2 regions of the Clostridium intestinale genome follow, and region 2 is predicted to be linked to the other one. Evidence: predicted binding sites of a transcription regulator. Region 2 holds the regulator's gene; the other holds the start of a gene.
What was found. The regulator Rex, encoded in region 2, represses fermentation and respiration genes when NADH is low (regulators of the CRP and FNR family bind a similar motif). The targets are predictions, from matches to a motif close to ATTGTTAANNNNTTAACAAT.
Positions count from the first base shown of each region.

Region 1 (9,458 bases), 150 kb from region 2:
TTTAGATGCCATTACTACAGCTGTTTCAACAGCCTCATATTTCACCGCATTCATAGCCTTCTCTTTTTGGACTTGTATATCATTTTTAGCCTTTAAGAACAAACCTTCCACTTCGATTTTAACTTCTTTTAATGTCTCTTTTTTAAATTCATCTTCTCTATGTTTTGCAACATTAACTATATGTCTTGCTTCATCTTTTGCATTTTCTATCTTTAATGTATATTGGCTCTTTAATTCCTCTACATCTTGCATTCTCTTATTAGCTTCAAATACATCATTCTGTATTTTTTCTTTTCTCTCATTTACCATTACTGTAACTGGTTTAAATAAAAAATACTTTACAACAATAAATAGTACTAAAGTTGATAAAATTTGAGCTATAAAAGTGGACCATTCAGGAATTACACTTATTTCAAAATTCATATGTTAGTCCCCCTTATATTAAAAGTCATTATAGAGCTTGCATTAATGGTCTAACTATTAAAAGTAGAATAGCTATTATTAATCCATATATACCACTTGTCTCAGCTACAGCTTGACCTAATATCATTGTTTGAATAACATCTGACTTAGCTTCTGGTTGTTTTGCAACTGCTTCAGCTGCCTTACCTGCTGCATACCCTTGTCCTAATCCTGGTCCAGCAGCTGCTAATACTGCTATCCCCGCTCCTATTGCTGAACATCCTAATACAAATGCTTCACTTGAAATTCCATCCATTTCAATTTCCTCCTTAAATTTTAGTTAATTTATGTTCATCTTATTACTTATAAATACCATTGTAAGCATGGAAAATATAAACGTCTGAACTAGACCTACGAAAACATCGAAATATAAATTAATAAACGGCCCTATTATAGGTACTGTAATTATAGATATACTGTTTAATACACTAAATATTAGTGCAATTATTACAGTTCCACTTAACATGTTTCCAAAAAGCCTAAACGACATAGAAATAGGCGTTGCTATTTCTGATATTAAATTGATTGGCAACATAACGGCTGTCGGTTTTGCAAATCCCTTTAAGTATTTCTTTACTCCTGCTGACCTTATTCCCGAGAAATGTATCATCACAAAAGTAATCATAGCTAAGGCTAAAGTCACGCTATAGTTTGATGTAGGAGTCTCTAATCCTAATAGTCCCAATAAATTAGCAAATACTAAAAATATAAGTAAAGTAGCTATATAGGGCGCAAAATGCACTCCGTTATCCCCCATTGTATTTCTTACTAAATCTTCAACCTTCTCTACAAAAAACTCCATTATACTAACCAAAGTACCAGGAGTTTCTCCAGCTTTCACTTTCTTTATCTTTCTACTAACTAAGATAATAAATATGGATATAACCATAACTATCAACCAAGAGTTAATTGCTGCTCCACTTAACTTTATGGAATGGTTAAACATTGTAAATTTAATAGTTGCCTTCATTCTACACCTCCTTAGTTCTTCATATGCTGTTGTTATTTATTTTTAAATCTATCTAAAATCCACTCTATTAGTGCATCTGATATTATAACTATTTTTATAGTAAATAGACCAAATAAAGCTGTGTATATGTTAATGTAATCAGCTAAGAAGGATATAATAACTGCAATTCCATAAATTATGTATCTAAATGTATAATTAACTAATATGTATTTATTAATATTTTTACCTGGCATGTCTATAGCTTTCTCAATATTCATACTCATAAGTCTAAAATTTAATATGGTTATAGTAGTTGTAAACATAAGTCCATATATATAAGACTTTGGGTTAGGTATAGTAATAAGCATTATTCCAGACAGTATACTAGCTATTGCCATTGCCCCAAGCATTGTCTTTAATTGATAATTTCCTTCTTTGAGATTTATCAATATACCACTCCTAAAAATTTATAAGTCACATTTTTTCAATTAAGTTCACTTTTTATTTACATTATACATCAATTAGTAAAAAAATAAAAGTATAATTGATTATTTAACATTTTTTAACGTACAATTGATAATTTTGTAATAACTAATACATCATTATCTAAACAAAAAAAATACCTACCAACCAACGACTAAAATCATTGTTTGATAGGTATTTTATATAATTAATTATTCTCTTTCAACTATTAAAGCTGTTCCAAGTCCACCACCTATGCATAAAGTAGCTAGACCTTTTTTAGCGTCTCTTTTTTCCATTTCATGAAGTAATGTAACTAATATTCTTGCTCCTGAAGCTCCAACTGGATGACCCAATGCTATAGCTCCTCCATTAACATTAACTTTACTCATATCAAATTCTAAATCTTTAGCAACTGCTAAACTTTGAGCTGCAAAAGCTTCATTTGATTCTATTAAATCTAAATCACTAACTGTTAATCCTGTTCCTTCTAATGCTTTTTTAGTAGCATGGAATGGTCCATATCCCATTATTGAAGGATCTAATCCTTTTGAACCATAAGAAAGAATTTTTGCTAATGGTTTTATTCCTAATTCCTTAGCTTTATCTGCACTCATAACAATTATTGCTGCTGCTCCATCATTAATTCCTGATGCATTACCAGCTGTTACTATTCCATCTTTCTTAAATGCAGGTCTAAGTTTTCCTAATGATTCTTTAGTTGTTCCGAATCTTGGGAACTCATCAGTATCAAATACTTTTGGTTCTCCTTTTCTTTGTGGAATAACAACTGGAACTATTTCATCTTTAAATCTTCCTGATTTTATAGCTTCTTCTGCTTTTTGTTGAGAAGCTGCTGAGAAAGCATCTAATTCGTCTCTAGTAAGTCCCCATTGTTCTCCTATATTTTCAGCTGTAACTCCCATGTGATAGTCATTGAATGCATCCCATAGAGCATCATTTATCATAGAGTCAACCATTTTTCCATCGCCCATTCTTTGGCCCCATCTTGATGATTTTAATAAATATGGAGCTTGTGACATGTTTTCCATACCACCAGCAACTACTACATCTGCATCTCCAGCTTTAATCATTTGAGCCGCTAGAGCAACTGCTCTTAATCCTGATCCACATACTTTATTTATTGTCATAGCTGGTACTTCTAATGGCAATCCTGCCTTTACAGCTGATTGTCTTGCAACATTTTGACCTAATCCAGCTTGAATAACATTTCCTAATACAACTTCATCAACATTTTCAGGGTTTATTCCAGCTCTTTTAACTGCTTCTTTTACTACAATTGCACCTAAATCTGCTGCTGATACATCCTTTAAGCTTCCTCCAAAGGTTCCTAATGCAGTTCTAACTGCACTTACAATAACAACTTCTCTCATTTTGATAACCCTCCCACGGATATATTTAAAGATTTTATTTTCATTTATAACTTCTCTTTTATTATAACTTCTATTTTATCTTTAATCAAGATTTTTGATAAAAAAATAACAAACTTTTATCTCTATAAGCTTATTATTTATTTCTATATACACAATTTTGTATATATTAATTTCCTTATTTATATTATTTTAAATATTTACTACCATTATATCATTCTTACTTAGATAATTTTATATCAATATTTTAGCCAGAAATCTGGTTATCTGGATTTCTGGATTTCTGGATTTCTGGTTATATGGTTATATGGTTATTAAACATAATGTAAAAATCCAACTAATTCTCTTGATTAAAATAAAAAACTCAGACTTATAGCTGAGTTTTTACTTTAATTATTTTTAAATTCCTCTATTTCTTTATCGCTTAATCCAAAATATTTTTCTATAGCATCCACTATTCTTTCAGATGCTTTACCATCTCCATATGGATTAACAGATTTGCTCATTTTTTCGTAAGCTTCTTTATTTCTTATTAAATCGTTAGCTTCTTTAATTATAGTTTCTACATCTGTTCCAACAAGCTTTACAGTTCCTGCTTCTACAGCCTCAGGTCTTTCTGTTACATCTCTTAAAACTAATACAGGTTTTCCTAAGTGAGGAGCTTCTTCTTGTAAGCCTCCTGAATCAGTCATTACCATAAAACACTTATTCATAAGATTATGAGTTTCTTTTGTATCCTGAGGAGTAAGTAGATGAACTCTTTCTTTGTCATTTAGATGTTTATATACCACATCTTTTACAACTGGGTTTAAATGCACTAAGTAAACTAATTCTACATCTTTATTTTCTTCTACTATAGTTTTTAAAGCAGTGCATATATTTTCTATTCCCTCTCCCCAATTTTCTCTTCTATGAGCTGTTATCATTATTACTTTCTTTTTGTTAAAGTCTATGTGATTAAGCTCTTCTGTTTCAAATACATATTCTTCTTTTACTGTATGCTCCATAGCATCTATAACAGTGTTTCCTGTAACATATATATCTTCTTCTTTTACACCTTCTCTTAAAAGATTGTTTTTAGATCCTACCGTTGGAGCAAAGTGTATATCTGCTAAAGCTCCTGTAAGCTTTCTATTCATCTCTTCTGGAAAAGGAAAATATTTATCAAAGGTTCTTAGTCCAGCTTCTACATGCCCAACCTTTATCTGTTTATAAAAAGCTGCAAGTGCTCCACCAAATGTTGTAGTAGTATCACCATGAACTAATATCATATCGGGCTTCTCTTCTTCAAAAACTTCTTCTAAACCTTCTAACACTTTGGTGGTTATTCCTGTTAGAGTTTGCTTACTCTTCATTATGTTTAAGTCATAATCTGTCTTAATATCAAAATAATTTAAAACTTGGTCTAGCATTTCTCTATGTTGTGCTGTTACACATACCTTTGAAATTATGCCTTCTCTTTTTTCTAATTCTTTTACTAATGGTGCCATTTTTATTGCTTCTGGTCTTGTACCAAATATAGTAAATATTTTTATCTTTTTCATGTTTCCTCCATTAGGATTAATATCCTTTAACCTCATAATTTAACGACTCATCATTTTCTATCCACTCATCTACATAGAATATTTTAAATTCATCTTTAGAGTTTCTTATTATTATCTTTTCAATTCCAGAATTAATTATTAATCTTTTGCACATGGAACAAGAATTGGCATCTTTTACATATTCTTTTGTTTTTGAGTCTTTTCCTACTAAATATAAAGTTGCACCTATCATATCTCTTCTAGCTGCACTTATTATAGCATTTGCTTCACTATGTACACTTCTACAGAGCTCGTAATGAGTTCCTCTTGGAACATTTAGTTTTTCTCTAACACATGTTCCTATGTCAAGACAATTCTTTCTTCCTCTAGGTGCTCCAGTATAACCCGTAGATATAATCTCATCATTTTTTACAATTATAGATCCATAGTTTCTTCTTAAACACGTTCCTCTTTCTAAAACGGTTTCTGCTATATCCAGATAATAATTGTATTTATCTCTCCGCTCCATTATCCCACCTCAAAGAATATTTTGATATAATTATAAAATAAATCTGCCTTAATGTAAATAAAGGTTGGATTAACCAACCTCATTTACTTAAATCTATTTTTTTACTTTGTGCCAAATAATCTGTCTCCAGCATCACCTAGACCTGGAACTATGTAGCCATGTTCGTTTAATTTTTCATCTATTGCCCCAACATATATATCTACATCTGGATGTGTTTCTTGTACATATTTGATTCCTTCTGGAGCTGATATTAAACATACAAGTCTAAGGTTTTTAGCTCCTTTTTCTTTAAGTAATGTTAAAGCATCTGCTGCTGATCCACCAGTTGCAAGCATAGGATCTACTACCATTATATCTCTTTCAGCTATATCTTGTGGCAATTTGCAGAAGTATTCTACTGGTTTAAGAGTTTCTTCATCTCTATATAATCCAATGTGTCCAACTTTTGCAGCTGGTATTAATTTCAGCATACCATCAACCATACCAAGACCTGCTCTTAATATAGGAACTATTGCCAATTTCTTTCCTGATAAAACTCTGTGTTTAGTTTTACATATAGGTGTTTCTATTTCAACATATTCTGTTTGAAGATCTCTAGTAACTTCATAAGCCATTAACATTGAAACTTCTTCTACAAGCTCTCTAAAGTCTTTAGCCCCTGTATTTTTATCTCTTATAAGCGCCATCTTGTGGAATATTAATGGGTGGTTTAATTGTGTTAATTTGCTCATTTAAAAATCCTCCTAATATTATCTATAATATTTTTCTTCTATTTTAGTTATTTTGTCTATTCTATTTTGATGTCTATCTCCTTGAAATTCAGAATTTAAGAAGGTATCAACTATATCTATTGCAAGTCCTGGACCAACAACTCTTTCTCCTAATGCTAAAATATTAGCATTATTATGTTCTCTTGTTGCATGTGCACTAAAAGTGTCACTACATAATGCAGCCCTTACTCCTGGAACTTTATTTGCAGCTATACTGATTCCTATACCAGTTCCACATATTAAAATTCCAAAATCGTATTCCTTGCTTACTACAGCTTCTGCTACATTTAAAGCATAATCTGGATAGTCGCAAGATTCCTTAGTAAAGGTTCCATAATCCTTATATTCAATTGATTTACTTTCTAAATAATTGATTATTTCACCTTTTAAATTGTATCCACCATGATCACAGCCAATTGCTATCTTCATCGTTATACACCTCCATATTAAATTTGTGGTAATCTATCCAAAAAAAAGAAGAAAAAGTATCTAAAGAATACCTTCTTCCTCTTTAATTTTTAGCAATAATTTATTTATTAACTTTTCTAATTGAGAATATGTCTTCTCATAAATAGCTAAGTCTCCACCATATGGGTCTATTACATCCCCATTTTCACCTACATACTCACAAAGTGTATAAACTTTTTGAGAACCATAAGTTAGAGCATCTATTAATGCTCTTTTCATTGATGAAGTCATAGTTAGAATTATATGGGCATCATCTAATTCTATATTAGTTAACTGCACTGCTTTTCTATTTGAGAAATCAACTCCTAAATTTGAAAAAATAAGTTCCTTAGAGTTATTAGATGTTTTACTACCAGGAAATACGCTAATTCCAGCAGAATGAGCTATTATATCTTTACTTTTATTCAAATTATTAAATATAGCTTCAGCTATAGGACTTCTGCAAGTGTTTCCTGTACAAACAAAAAGAATCTTTTTCATCAAAACCTCCATTAAACTTCTAAAATATCGTAAGCAGCAGCTTTTTTTAACCTATTCATTATAGCAATTCCTAAATCTTTTTCTTCATATCCTTCTGCGAGGATTATATCTACACCTTTATCATCAAAACTTCTTAAAGCTTCAAAAAGGTTTTTTGCTATCTCATCCAATTTCTTTCTTGACCCTAAAGAAATTATTTCAACCTGATTAGAATAATAGTTAATGTGCTCATCACAAGTCATTACTCCAACCCTTAATTTATTGTCTATATAATTTTGCAACAAATCTTTAATTTTTTCAATAGTTTTTTCTGTATTTCCATTTATTATTTTGATTTTAGCTTTAGGAGCATAGTGTCTGTACTTCATTCCTGGTGCTTTTGGTTTTATATTTTCATTACTTTTTTTCATTATTGCAGGATCTATATATATTCTTTCATCTATCTCTTTAAGCATTTCCAAAGTAATTCCACCTGGTCTTAAAATACAAGGAGGATCTACACTTAAATCTAATATTGTAGATTCTACACCTACATCGCTTCTACTTCCGCCTAATATGTATTCAATTTTTCCCTCTAAGTCTTCAATACATCTTTCTACATCTGTAGGGCTTGGTCTACCTGAAATATTAGCTGATGGTGCTGCTATTGGTGTACCTGAACTTTCTATTAACTTTAAAGCAATCTCATTACTAGGCATCCTCACTCCTATTGTATCTAAATTGGCAGAAGTCACATCAGGTATTATATCCTTTTTATTAAATATTAAAGTTAATGGTCCTGGCCAAAACCTATCCATAATTTTATTTGCAATACTTGGAATTTCCTGAACTAGGCTTTCAAGATTCTTGTTAGCTACATGAATTATAAGAGGATTATCTTGAGGTCTTCCTTTTGCTTCAAATATCTTTTTTACTGCTAGTGGATTTAACGCGTCAGCTCCCAATCCATAAACTGTTTCTGTAGGAAATGCAACAACTCCTCCCTCTTTAATTACACTTGCTGCCTCTTCTATGTCTTTAATATTTTTGTGTATATCTTTAATTATAGAAATTTTAGTGTCCATACGATTCTCCTTAAATCTCTTTTTGACCTCTAGCTATTTTTATGTTCTCTATAGCATCAAGTGTATATGTAGCTTTAACACAATTTTTAAAAATAATATCTAATAAGTTATACTTTACTAAAGAACCTTTTCTAATAATTAGAAAATAAAACATATTCTCTGGATCTAATTTTTTTATTTTTATGTATTCTTCATTTACCATCGGATACTTTTTTAGAAATCCTTGAGTTATAGGTTTATAACTTTTATTTTTAAATCTTACTGTTGATATTATTATTATTTCCATATCATCTTTTGATTTTTCTGTGTGAACTAATTGTACTTTATCGCACAATATCAGCAATTCTTTTGAAAATAATCCACACTTATATTTCAATTTATTGTTATGGCAGCTAAACTCAATTTTCTCCCAGTTAACTTTATGTATTAATGCCAGTAATATAAGGGCTTCTATAAAAACTAAATATGCTATAAAAAATGCTTGAGTCATATCTGTTAACAAAACTATAATAGGCAGTAATATAAAAATAAATATCATTAGAATTTTGAATCTTTTAGAGGACTTTTTTTGTTTTTTAATGGCCTTTGATATATTCATAAACTACCTCCTTTAGGATTAACAGTTATATAATTTTATATGTTATCCGATGTCTAGCCACTGTAACAGTGGCTAGACACTAGATAAGTTCAACTAAGATTCAGATGAGGAGAAAACCTCGACTGAATCAAGTTTCACTTGATAAAAAAACTCAGCATAGCTGAGTTTTTTATGTTAAGGATTTAGTTGACTTATATGAATTAATAGCTATCATTATTTCCCATTAACTTCATTTTCTCTGCTTGATCTGCTGTTATTAGAGAGTTTATCATTTCAGTTAAATCTCCATCCATAAAGGCATCTAGCTTATATAGAGTTAATCCTATTCTATGGTCTGTTATTCTACCTTGTGGATAGTTGTATGTTCTAATTCTTTCAGATCTATCCCCTGTTCCAACTTGGCTCTTTCTATCTTCTGCTATTCCAGCTGTTCTTTCTGCCTCTGCTATTTCAAATAATCTAGATCTTAATATCTTCATAGCTTTTTCTTTATTTTTAAGCTGTGACTTTTCATCTTGACAAGCAACTACAAGTCCAGATGGAATATGTGTTATTCTTACAGCTGAGTCTGTTGTATTTACCGATTGACCCCCATTACCTGAAGATCTATAAACATCTATTCTTAAGTCTTTTTCACTTATTTCAACTTCAACATCATCAACTTCTGGAAGAACTGCTACAGTAGCTGTTGAAGTGTGTATTCTTCCTGATGATTCTGTATCTGGAACTCTTTGTACTCTGTGTACTCCACTTTCATACTTA
Region 1 is NZ_CP121166.1:2,792,942-2,802,399, forward strand. It holds gene atpF (F0F1 ATP synthase subunit B) at 1-423, opposite strand, end outside; gene atpE (ATP synthase F0 subunit C) at 452-718, opposite strand; gene atpB (F0F1 ATP synthase subunit A) at 743-1,432, opposite strand; gene P8F83_RS14305 (ATP synthase subunit I) at 1,465-1,860, opposite strand; gene P8F83_RS14310 (acetyl-CoA C-acetyltransferase) at 2,086-3,267, opposite strand; gene wecB (non-hydrolyzing UDP-N-acetylglucosamine 2-epimerase) at 3,654-4,808, opposite strand; gene P8F83_RS14320 (dCMP deaminase family protein) at 4,825-5,316, opposite strand; gene upp (uracil phosphoribosyltransferase) at 5,418-6,047, opposite strand; gene rpiB (ribose 5-phosphate isomerase B) at 6,066-6,515, opposite strand; gene P8F83_RS14335 (low molecular weight protein arginine phosphatase) at 6,576-7,034, opposite strand; gene P8F83_RS14340 (L-threonylcarbamoyladenylate synthase) at 7,046-8,098, opposite strand; gene P8F83_RS14345 (hypothetical protein) at 8,109-8,696, opposite strand; gene prfA (peptide chain release factor 1) at 8,897-9,458, opposite strand, start outside.
Region 1: the regulator Rex is predicted to act here: its motif matches at 3,361-3,380, upstream of P8F83_RS14310 (acetyl-CoA C-acetyltransferase).

Region 2 (9,458 bases):
AGAGATTAGAAGCGCTTAAGAATAAACTACTAAATATCAAGGAAATAAATAGATTAACTGATTACGAGTATATATTATTTTGCGAAGGTTATTTTAAGGAACTAGGATATGAGAACTTTGGAATACTTAATAATAAAAATACAATAAAAGAGATTATATGTAGAAAAGAAGATAAGAAAGTATTATTAAGATGCAGTAAGGAATCTGTTGATAGTGAAGTTGTATTGGATTTTATAGGAGCTATGATAAAAAATAATATATTCGAGGGTGTAATAGTATATTGCGGGAAAGTTGAAGCAAAGGCAATTAAGATAAGTGAAGGCAATAAAAATAAGTTTTCTATCGTTTTTGTAGATATTGAAGAAATTTTAAAAACAGAAGCAAATAAGGAGTATAATATAATAGAGGGCTTAAATTAAATGTTATTAAATTTCAATTAGTTCCATTATACATAAAAATCTATTATAATAGTTAGTATACAGAGTATTGGAGGAATGGCTATGGATGATAGAATTATAGACTTTAATGACCTCAAGAACAAAGCTAGAGATAAAGATATAGATAAATTTGAAACATATATTTATTCCTTATATTATGACTTAACGCAAGGGAAAATAACTATGGCAGATATGATGAAGGAAATTAATAAATATACTGCTGAAAATAACATATCTCAGGAAAAGTTAGTAAATATTCAAAAAGAAATTATGAAAAGATATGGTTTTGATGCTGAAAACCTAGAAGCGCAGATGAAGACTATGGGAGTAGATTTAAATGGAGCAAATTATGAAGAAGCTAGGAAAGTAATAGGTTTTCAGGAAAAGTATAAAAATAGACTTACTACTAAAAGTATACAGAACTATTCTATAAAAAATAGTAAAAATGATATCACAATATATTTAGATAATAATGAAGTTATGATTAATAGCTCAGGAAAAATAGATTTAACAGATAATGAATTAAACGAATTTTTATGCTCATATAAAAAGATATTAAAAGATGATAAGCTCAATATATCATTATGTGAAAATGTGAATAATTACATTTATTAAAATAGCTTTTATAGCTATTTTTTTATTTTGTTGAAATTTGCAATAAATTTTCAAAATGCTATAATAGAATGATGAAATTATCTAACTAAGGAGGGATATTTTGATTAAAGAATTTGTAAAATATTATAAGCCACATAAAAAATTATTTGCTATTGATATGTTCTGTGCATTTTTAGTATCAATATGTGATTTATTTTATCCTATGATTACCAGAAATATAATAAATGATTATGTACCAAATCAAAATTTAAGGTTACTTGTTGTTTGGAGTATAACCTTAATATTTATATATGCATTAAAATTAGTCTTAAACTATTTCATTCAATATTGGGGACATGTAGTTGGTGTAAGAATGCAAGCTGACATGAGAAAAAAGATTTTTAAACATCTACAAAAGCTTCCATTCAATTATTTTGATAATAATAAAACTGGTGTTATAATGTCTAGAATAATGAATGATTTAATGGAGATATCAGAATTAGCACACCATGGTCCAGAGGATTTATTTATATCATTAATAATGCTTATAGGATCATTTATAGTTTTATGTACTATAAATATACCACTGACACTTATAACTTTTGCATTTATACCTGTTTTAATATGGTATGCAATAAAGAAAAGAATTAAAATGAATGATGCTTTTAAGAAAACTAGAATAGAAATAGGGGATGTAAATGCGTCATTAGAAAACTCTATTGCAGGAATAAGAGTATCAAGGGCTTTTACTAATACTAAATACGAAATAGATAAATTTCAAGTAGGTAATAATAAATTTAGAAAAGCAAGAGAATATGCATATAAAGCTATGGCAGAATTTTATTCTGGAATGTTCTTTATTGTTGATATACTTAGTCTAATAGTATTAAGTATAGGCGGGTTCTTTACATTCAAAGGATATATAACCATTGGTGATTATGTTGCATATTTATTATATATAAAACTTTTTATGGATCCGATAAAGAGATTGATAAATTTTGTTGAGCAGTTACAATCAGGAATGACTGGATTTGAAAGATTCCAAGAACTTATGGCTGAACAAGAAGAGGAAGATTCTGAAAAAGCTACTGAGATGGGAACTGTAGACGGAAATATAGAATTTGAAGGTGTTAGTTTTAAATATGATGACGAAGAAACACATGTATTACAAGATTTGAATCTAAATATAAAATCTGGACAAACAGTTGCATTAGTTGGTCCATCTGGTGGAGGAAAAACTACTCTCTGTCACTTAGTTCCTAGGTTCTATGAACTTGATGGAGGTATAATAAAGATTGATGGAGTAGATATAACTGCTGTTAATAGAGAATCTTTAAGAAAAAATATAGGAATAGTTCAGCAAGATGTATTCTTATTTACTGGAACTATATTAGAAAATATTCTTTATGGAAATCCAGAAGCTTCAGAAGAAGAAGTAGTTGAGGCTGCTAGAAGAGCTAATATACATGAGTTTATTATAAATTTACCTGATGGATATAATACTTATATTGGAGAAAAAGGATTAAAGCTCTCAGGTGGACAAAAACAAAGATTATCAATAGCTAGAGTGTTTTTAAAGAACCCTAAGATACTTATTTTAGATGAAGCTACATCTGCACTTGATAACACAACTGAGATGATAATACAAAAATCATTAGAAGAACTAACAATAGGTAGAACAACATTAATAGTAGCTCACAGACTATCAACGATAAAGAATGCAGACGAGATTGTTGTATTAACACCAGAGGGAATAGCTGAAAAAGGAACTCATAAAGAGTTAATAAAAAATGATGGGATATATGCTTCTTTATATAGTCTTTCAGAAAGATAGAAAAATACTGCTATATTGAGAAAAACGAAGATATTTGATTTAATAGCTAGTTATAGTAAGATTTAAAGTTTAATAGTTAAATATATAGTTATTGAAGAAAATAAGTGTAAGTAATATACTTTAGATGAATTAAATATAGAGGTGTTTTTATGTTATTTAATATGAGCATTATAATTATAATGTTAGGAATTATTTTTACTATTATGGGTTTAAGAAGAGCTGATAAATATTAAAAGTCATAATTCGATTTATATTGACAAACTATGATATTTTAAATATAATCTATTTGGTTGAGAATACTTTCAGGCATAAGGGAGTAGCTACAGGAATTTCCTGTTTTAGATTATCAACAATTAGGTTTGAATCTTAATTAAAATTGTGAGACTTATATATAGCAAGGGTTGAGCTATATATAAGTCTCATTTTTTAATATAATAATTAGATTTTATACAGTAGTAGTTGGGGGAGTGTATACTCTTTGAGCAAGCTCATCATCCAGCATATAAAGTGCAGCAGGATTTTCTATTGATCTTTTTAACTTCTTTATAAGCTTGTTAAAAGTATCTTCCTCTTCAACTTGTTCATCTATAAACCATTTTAATAAACTTATAGTTGCATGTTCTTTTTCTTCTGTAGCTAAATCTGTTAGATTGTAAATTCTTTTTGTAACACCTTGTTCGTGTTCATAGGCAGTTTCAAAAGCATGGATTACACTATCAAAACCTAAAAGTGGTTGTTCAATAGTTTTAAGTTTAACTTCTCCATTTTTTTGAAATATGTAATCATAGAACTTCATAGCATGAGAAAGTTCTTCTTGGGCCTGAACTCTGAAAAAATTAGCGAAACCAGGTAAATCTAAAGTTTCACAATAAGCAGACATAGCTAAATAGCTATAAGAAGAATAAAGTTCATAGTTTACTTGTTCATTTAAAGCGGCTTGTAATTTATCACTTAACATTAAAACACCTCCAAAATATTCTTTAGTTAAATTATACTATTTGAAGAATTATTATTCAATAATTATGAGAAAAGTAGTATTACTATAAGTTTAAAACAAAAGTTTTGTTATTAAATGGATATTGATATATAATAATTAGTATAGTAATAATTATATTAAACATTTACAATACTAGATAATATGCAGTATTTGTGATAAAATAGTATAGTTAAGAATTAATATAGGGTATTTATGATAAATATACTGATAATTCTATTTAAGAATATAAATATGAGTAAAAATATATAATAATTTCACAATTTAGAATTTGACATTTGGTGTATAGAGAAATATTGAAAGAGGTGCGAATATGGAAAAGAAAAAAAATATATCAATGGCAGTTATAAAAAGATTGCCTAAATACCATAGATACTTAGGAGAGCTTCTAAGAAATGACGTGGATAGAATAAGCTCAAAAGAATTAAGTGAAAAGATAGGTTTTACAGCATCACAAATACGTCAAGATTTGAATTGTTTTGGAGACTTTGGACAGCAAGGTTACGGATACAATGTTAGAGAACTTCATGCTCAAATCAGTTCTATCTTAGGATTAAATAAAGATTATAATACAATAATAATAGGTGCTGGTAATATAGGTCAGGCAATTGCTAACTATAGATTTGATAGATTTGGGTTTAATATAATTGGTATTTTTGACGCAAATCCTAAACTTGTAGGAATAAAAATAAGAGACATAGAGATACAAGACATAGATAGAGTACCTGAATATTTGAAAAATAATATAGTTGATATAGGGGTAATATGCGTACCTAAAAATAATGCTCAAAAGGTATGTGATAAATTAGTTCAAGGAGGAGTTAAAGGTATATGGAATTTTGCTCCTATTGATTTAGATGCCCCAGAGGATATAACAATAGAAAATGTTCACTTAAGTGAAAGTGTGCTTACATTAATATATTTATTGAATGAAAAAGATCAATAGAGAGGGAAACCTCTCTTTTTTTTATTAAAAAAACTGTGAATTTATTTGACACAGTATTATCAATATGGATAGGATGAATTTTATATTAAATACAATTTTATCCTGGTAAGAGATAAAACAGCTTTGATATTAATTTATTTAATAGAGAAAAATGCCATAAAAGCCTTGCAAATAACTTTTATACATATTATAATCATATTGAAGTCAAAGAGTTGGTCATTTTTTTTGAAATTAATTGTTATAATATTAACAAAGAGTTAATAAAACGGTTATATAATTTAACAAAAAACCAATAATTTGTCTGAAATTGTATAATGAAACCTACTAAAAATTTAGCTTTACATTTTAAGGAGGATTACCACCATGGAATTAAAAAATGTTACTCTTGAAAAGAAAGAAAGAGTTGCGGTAGTGACTATCAATAGACCAAAGGCTTTAAATGCTTTAAACTCAGAAACATTAAAGGATTTAGACGTAGTTATTAACGAATTAGAAAATGATAAAGACTGCTATGTAGTTATTTTAACAGGTGCTGGTGAAAAGTCATTTGTTGCAGGCGCAGATATTTCAGAAATGAAAGATTTAAACGAAGCACAAGGTGAAGAATTCGGTGTTTTAGGCAATAAAGTTTTTAGAAGATTAGAGAATTTAGACAAGCCAGTAATAGCTGCTATATCAGGTTTTGCTCTAGGTGGAGGTTGTGAACTTGCTATGTCATGTGATATAAGAATAGCATCTGAAAAAGCAAAATTCGCACAACCAGAAGTTGGTCTAGGAATAACTCCAGGTTTTGGTGGAACTCAAAGATTACCAAGATTAGTTGGATTAGGAAAAGCTAAAGAATTAATTTATACATGTGACATTATTAAAGCTGACGAAGCATTAAGAATTGGATTAGTTAATAAAGTTGTTCCTCTAGAAAATCTTATGGAAGAAGCTTTTGCTATGGCTAATAAAATAGCAGAAAATGCACCTATAGCAGTTAAGCTATGCAAAGATGCAATAAACAGAGGAATGCAAGTTAATATAGATGAAGCAATAGCAATAGAAGCACAAGATTTCGGAAAATGTTTCTCAACAGAAGATCAAAAAGAAGGAATGAATGCTTTTATCGAAAGAAGAGCTAAAAGCTTCCAAAACAAATAATTAAGGTACGAATTAAGGAGGTAAAAATATGAATTTCGCATTGACAAAAGAACAACAATTAGTAAGACAAATGGTTAGAGAATTTGCATTAAATGAAGTAAAGCCTATAGCAGGTGAAATTGATGAAACAGAAGAGTTTCCAATGGAAAACACTAAAAAGATGGCTAAACTTGGAATGTTAGGTATTCCATTTAAAAAAGAATATGGTGGAGCTGGTGGAGACACCTTATCATATATAATGACAGTAGAAGAATTATCAAAGGTATGTGGAACTCACGGAGTTATAGTTTCAGCTCATACTTCATTATGTGCATGTGTAGTTGACGCATTTGGTAATGCAGCACAAAAAGAAAAATATCTTCCAGCATTAGCTAAAGGTGAAAAACTTGGTGCTTTCGGATTAACTGAACCAGGTGCTGGTACAGATGCATCAGGACAACAAACTACTGCTGTTTTAGATGGAGATAATTATATATTAAACGGATCAAAAATATTCATAACAAATGGTGGAGTTGCAGAAACTTTCATAATATTTGCTATGACAGATAGAAGCAAAGGAACAAAAGGAATATCTGCTTTCATAGTAGAAAAAAGCTTCCCAGGATTCTCAATAGGTAAATTAGAAAACAAGATGGGTATAAGAGCATCTTCAACTACAGAACTTATCATGGAAAACTGTATAGTTCCAAAAGAAAACTTATTAGGAGCTGAAGGAAAAGGCTTTGGTATAGCAATGAAAACTCTTGATGGAGGAAGAATTGGTATAGCTGCTCAAGCATTAGGACTTGCTGCAGGAGCTTTAGAAGAAGCAATTGCTTACATGCAAGAAAGAAAACAATTTGGTAGACCACTTTCAGCATTCCAAGGATTACAATGGATGATAGCTGATATGGATGTTAAAGTAGAAGCTGCAAGACAACTTGTTTATAAAGCTGCATGGCTTAAAGATCAAGGGATTCCATATTCATTAGATGCTGCAAGAGCAAAATTATTTGCGTCAGAAGTAGCTATGGAAGTAACAACTAAAGCAGTTCAAATATTTGGTGGATACGGATATACTAAAGAATATCCAGTAGAAAGATTAATGAGAGATGCTAAGATAACTGAAATCTATGAAGGAACTTCAGAAGTTCAAAGAATGGTTATCGCTGCAAATGTTATAAAGTAATTAAGGGAGGCTTAATAATATGAAAATAGTAGTTTGTTTAAAGCAAGTTCCAGATACAACAGCTGTAAGAATAGATCCAAAAACAGGAACACTTATAAGAGATGGAGTTCCATCAATTATAAATCCAGAAGATAAACACGCATTAGAAGAAGCATTAGTTCTTAAAGAAACTTACGGAGCAACAGTTACAATAGTAAGTATGGGACCTCCACAAGCAAAGGATGCTTTAAGAGAAGCATTATCTATGGGAGCAGATGAAGCTATATTAATAACTGATAGAGCATTTGCAGGATCAGATACGCTTGCAACTTCAAAAGCATTAGCAGGAGTTTTAAAGAAATTAGAATACGATATAATATTTGCTGGAAGACAAGCGATTGATGGAGATACTGCACAAGTTGGACCAGAAATAGCTGAACATTTAAATATTCCACAAGTAACTTACGTTCAAGAAGTAAAAGTAAATGGTGATTTATTAACTATAAACAGAGCATTAGAAGATGGATATGAATTAGTTGAAGTAAAAACACCAGTATTATTAACAGCAATAAAAGAATTAAATAAACCAAGATATATGAACATCGCAAGTATATTTGATACTAAAGATGCTGAAATAAAAGTTTGGTCAGTGAATGATATTGATGTAGATAAAGCTGAGCTTGGATTGCCAGGTTCTCCAACTAAGGTTAAGAAATCTATGACTAAGGAAACTAAGGGAGCTGGAGAATTAGTTGAAAAACCAGCAAAAGAAGCAGCTAGTTACGTTTTAGAAAAATTAAAAGAAAAACACTACATCTAATATTAGGAGGTAAGAGTAATGAGTAATATAGCAGATTACAAAGGAGTTTGGGTTTTCGCTGAGCAAAGAGAAGGAGAACTTCAAAAGGTTTCTCTTGAATTATTAGGCGAAGGTAGAAAAATTGCAGATAAATTAGGAGTAAAACTTACGGCTTTACTTCTTGGAAATAATGTATCAAATTTAGTAGAAGAATTAGCTACTCATGGAGCAGACGAAGTTTTAGTAGCTGAACATGAATTACTAACTCATTATACAACTGACGGATATACAAAGGTTATTTGTGACCTTGCAAATGATAGAAAACCAGAAATATTATTTATAGGAGCTACATTTGTAGGAAGAGATTTAGGTCCTAGAGTAGCAGCTAGATTAACAACTGGATTAACAGCAGACTGTACTTCATTAGATATAGATGAAAATGGAAAGTTCTTATTAGCTACAAGACCAGCTTTTGGTGGTAACTTAATGGCTACTATAGCTTGTCAAGATCATAGACCACAAATGGCTACAGTAAGACCTGGTGTTTTCTCAAAATCAGAAAAAGCTGGAAACAATGCTGAAATAATAAAAGTTGACGTTAAACTTACACAAGAAGATGTAAGAACAAAAGTTATAGAAATAGTTAAAGAGAAAAAAGATATAGTTGATATAAGTGAAGCTAATTTCATAGTTTCTGGTGGTAGAGGAGTTGGATCTAAAGAAAACTTCAAACTATTAGAAGAATTAGCAGAAGCTTTAGGTGGAACTGTTGGTGGTTCAAGAGCAGCTATAGAAAAAGAATGGTTAGATAAAAATTTACAAGTAGGTCAAACAGGAAAAACAGTTAGACCAACTATATATATAGCATGTGGTATATCAGGAGCTATACAACACGTTGCTGGTATGCAAGATTCCGATTTAATAATAGCAGTAAACAAAGATGCTAATGCACCTATAATGAAGTTAGCTGACTATGCTATAGTTGGAGATTTAACAAAAGTTCTTCCAGAATTAACAGCTCAAGTAAAAGCATTAAAAGAAAATGCATAATTGTTAATTACCTAAATTTAGGTTACAATAATATAGGGGGAGAAATCCCCCCCTTAGAAAATACCTTAAAATAATGGAGGTTAGTAATATGGAAAAGATTTTTGTTCTTGGTGCAGGTACTATGGGAGCAGGTATTGTTCAAGCGTTTGCACAAAAAGGTTTTGAAGTAATAGTAAGAGATATTAAAGATGAATTTGTAGATAGAGGACTTGCTGGAATTCAAAAGAATGTTGAAAAGTTAGCAGCAAAAGGAAAAATAACTGAAGAAGATAAGGATGCAATCCTTTCAAGAATTTCAGGAACTACTGATTTAAATTTAGCAGCTGATTGTGATTTAGTTGTTGAAGCAGCAGTAGAAAACATGAAGATTAAAAGAGAAATATTCGCTCAATTAGATGAGATTTGTAAGCCAGAAACTATTTTAGCTTCAAATACTTCATCTCTTTCAATAACAGAAGTAGCAGCAGCTACAAAAAGACCAGATAAAGTTATAGGAATGCATTTCTTCAAC
Region 2 is NZ_CP121166.1:2,946,960-2,956,417, reverse strand. It holds gene P8F83_RS15200 (restriction endonuclease) at 1-419, shown strand, start outside; gene P8F83_RS15195 (DUF3867 domain-containing protein) at 501-1,052, shown strand; gene P8F83_RS15190 (ABC transporter ATP-binding protein) at 1,153-2,865, shown strand; gene P8F83_RS15185 (ferritin) at 3,311-3,823, opposite strand; gene P8F83_RS15180 (redox-sensing transcriptional repressor Rex) at 4,173-4,805, shown strand; gene P8F83_RS15175 (short-chain-enoyl-CoA hydratase) at 5,169-5,951, shown strand; gene P8F83_RS15170 (acyl-CoA dehydrogenase) at 5,980-7,119, shown strand; gene P8F83_RS15165 (electron transfer flavoprotein subunit beta/FixA family protein) at 7,139-7,918, shown strand; gene P8F83_RS15160 (electron transfer flavoprotein subunit alpha/FixB family protein) at 7,937-8,947, shown strand; gene P8F83_RS15155 (3-hydroxybutyryl-CoA dehydrogenase) at 9,036-9,458, shown strand, end outside.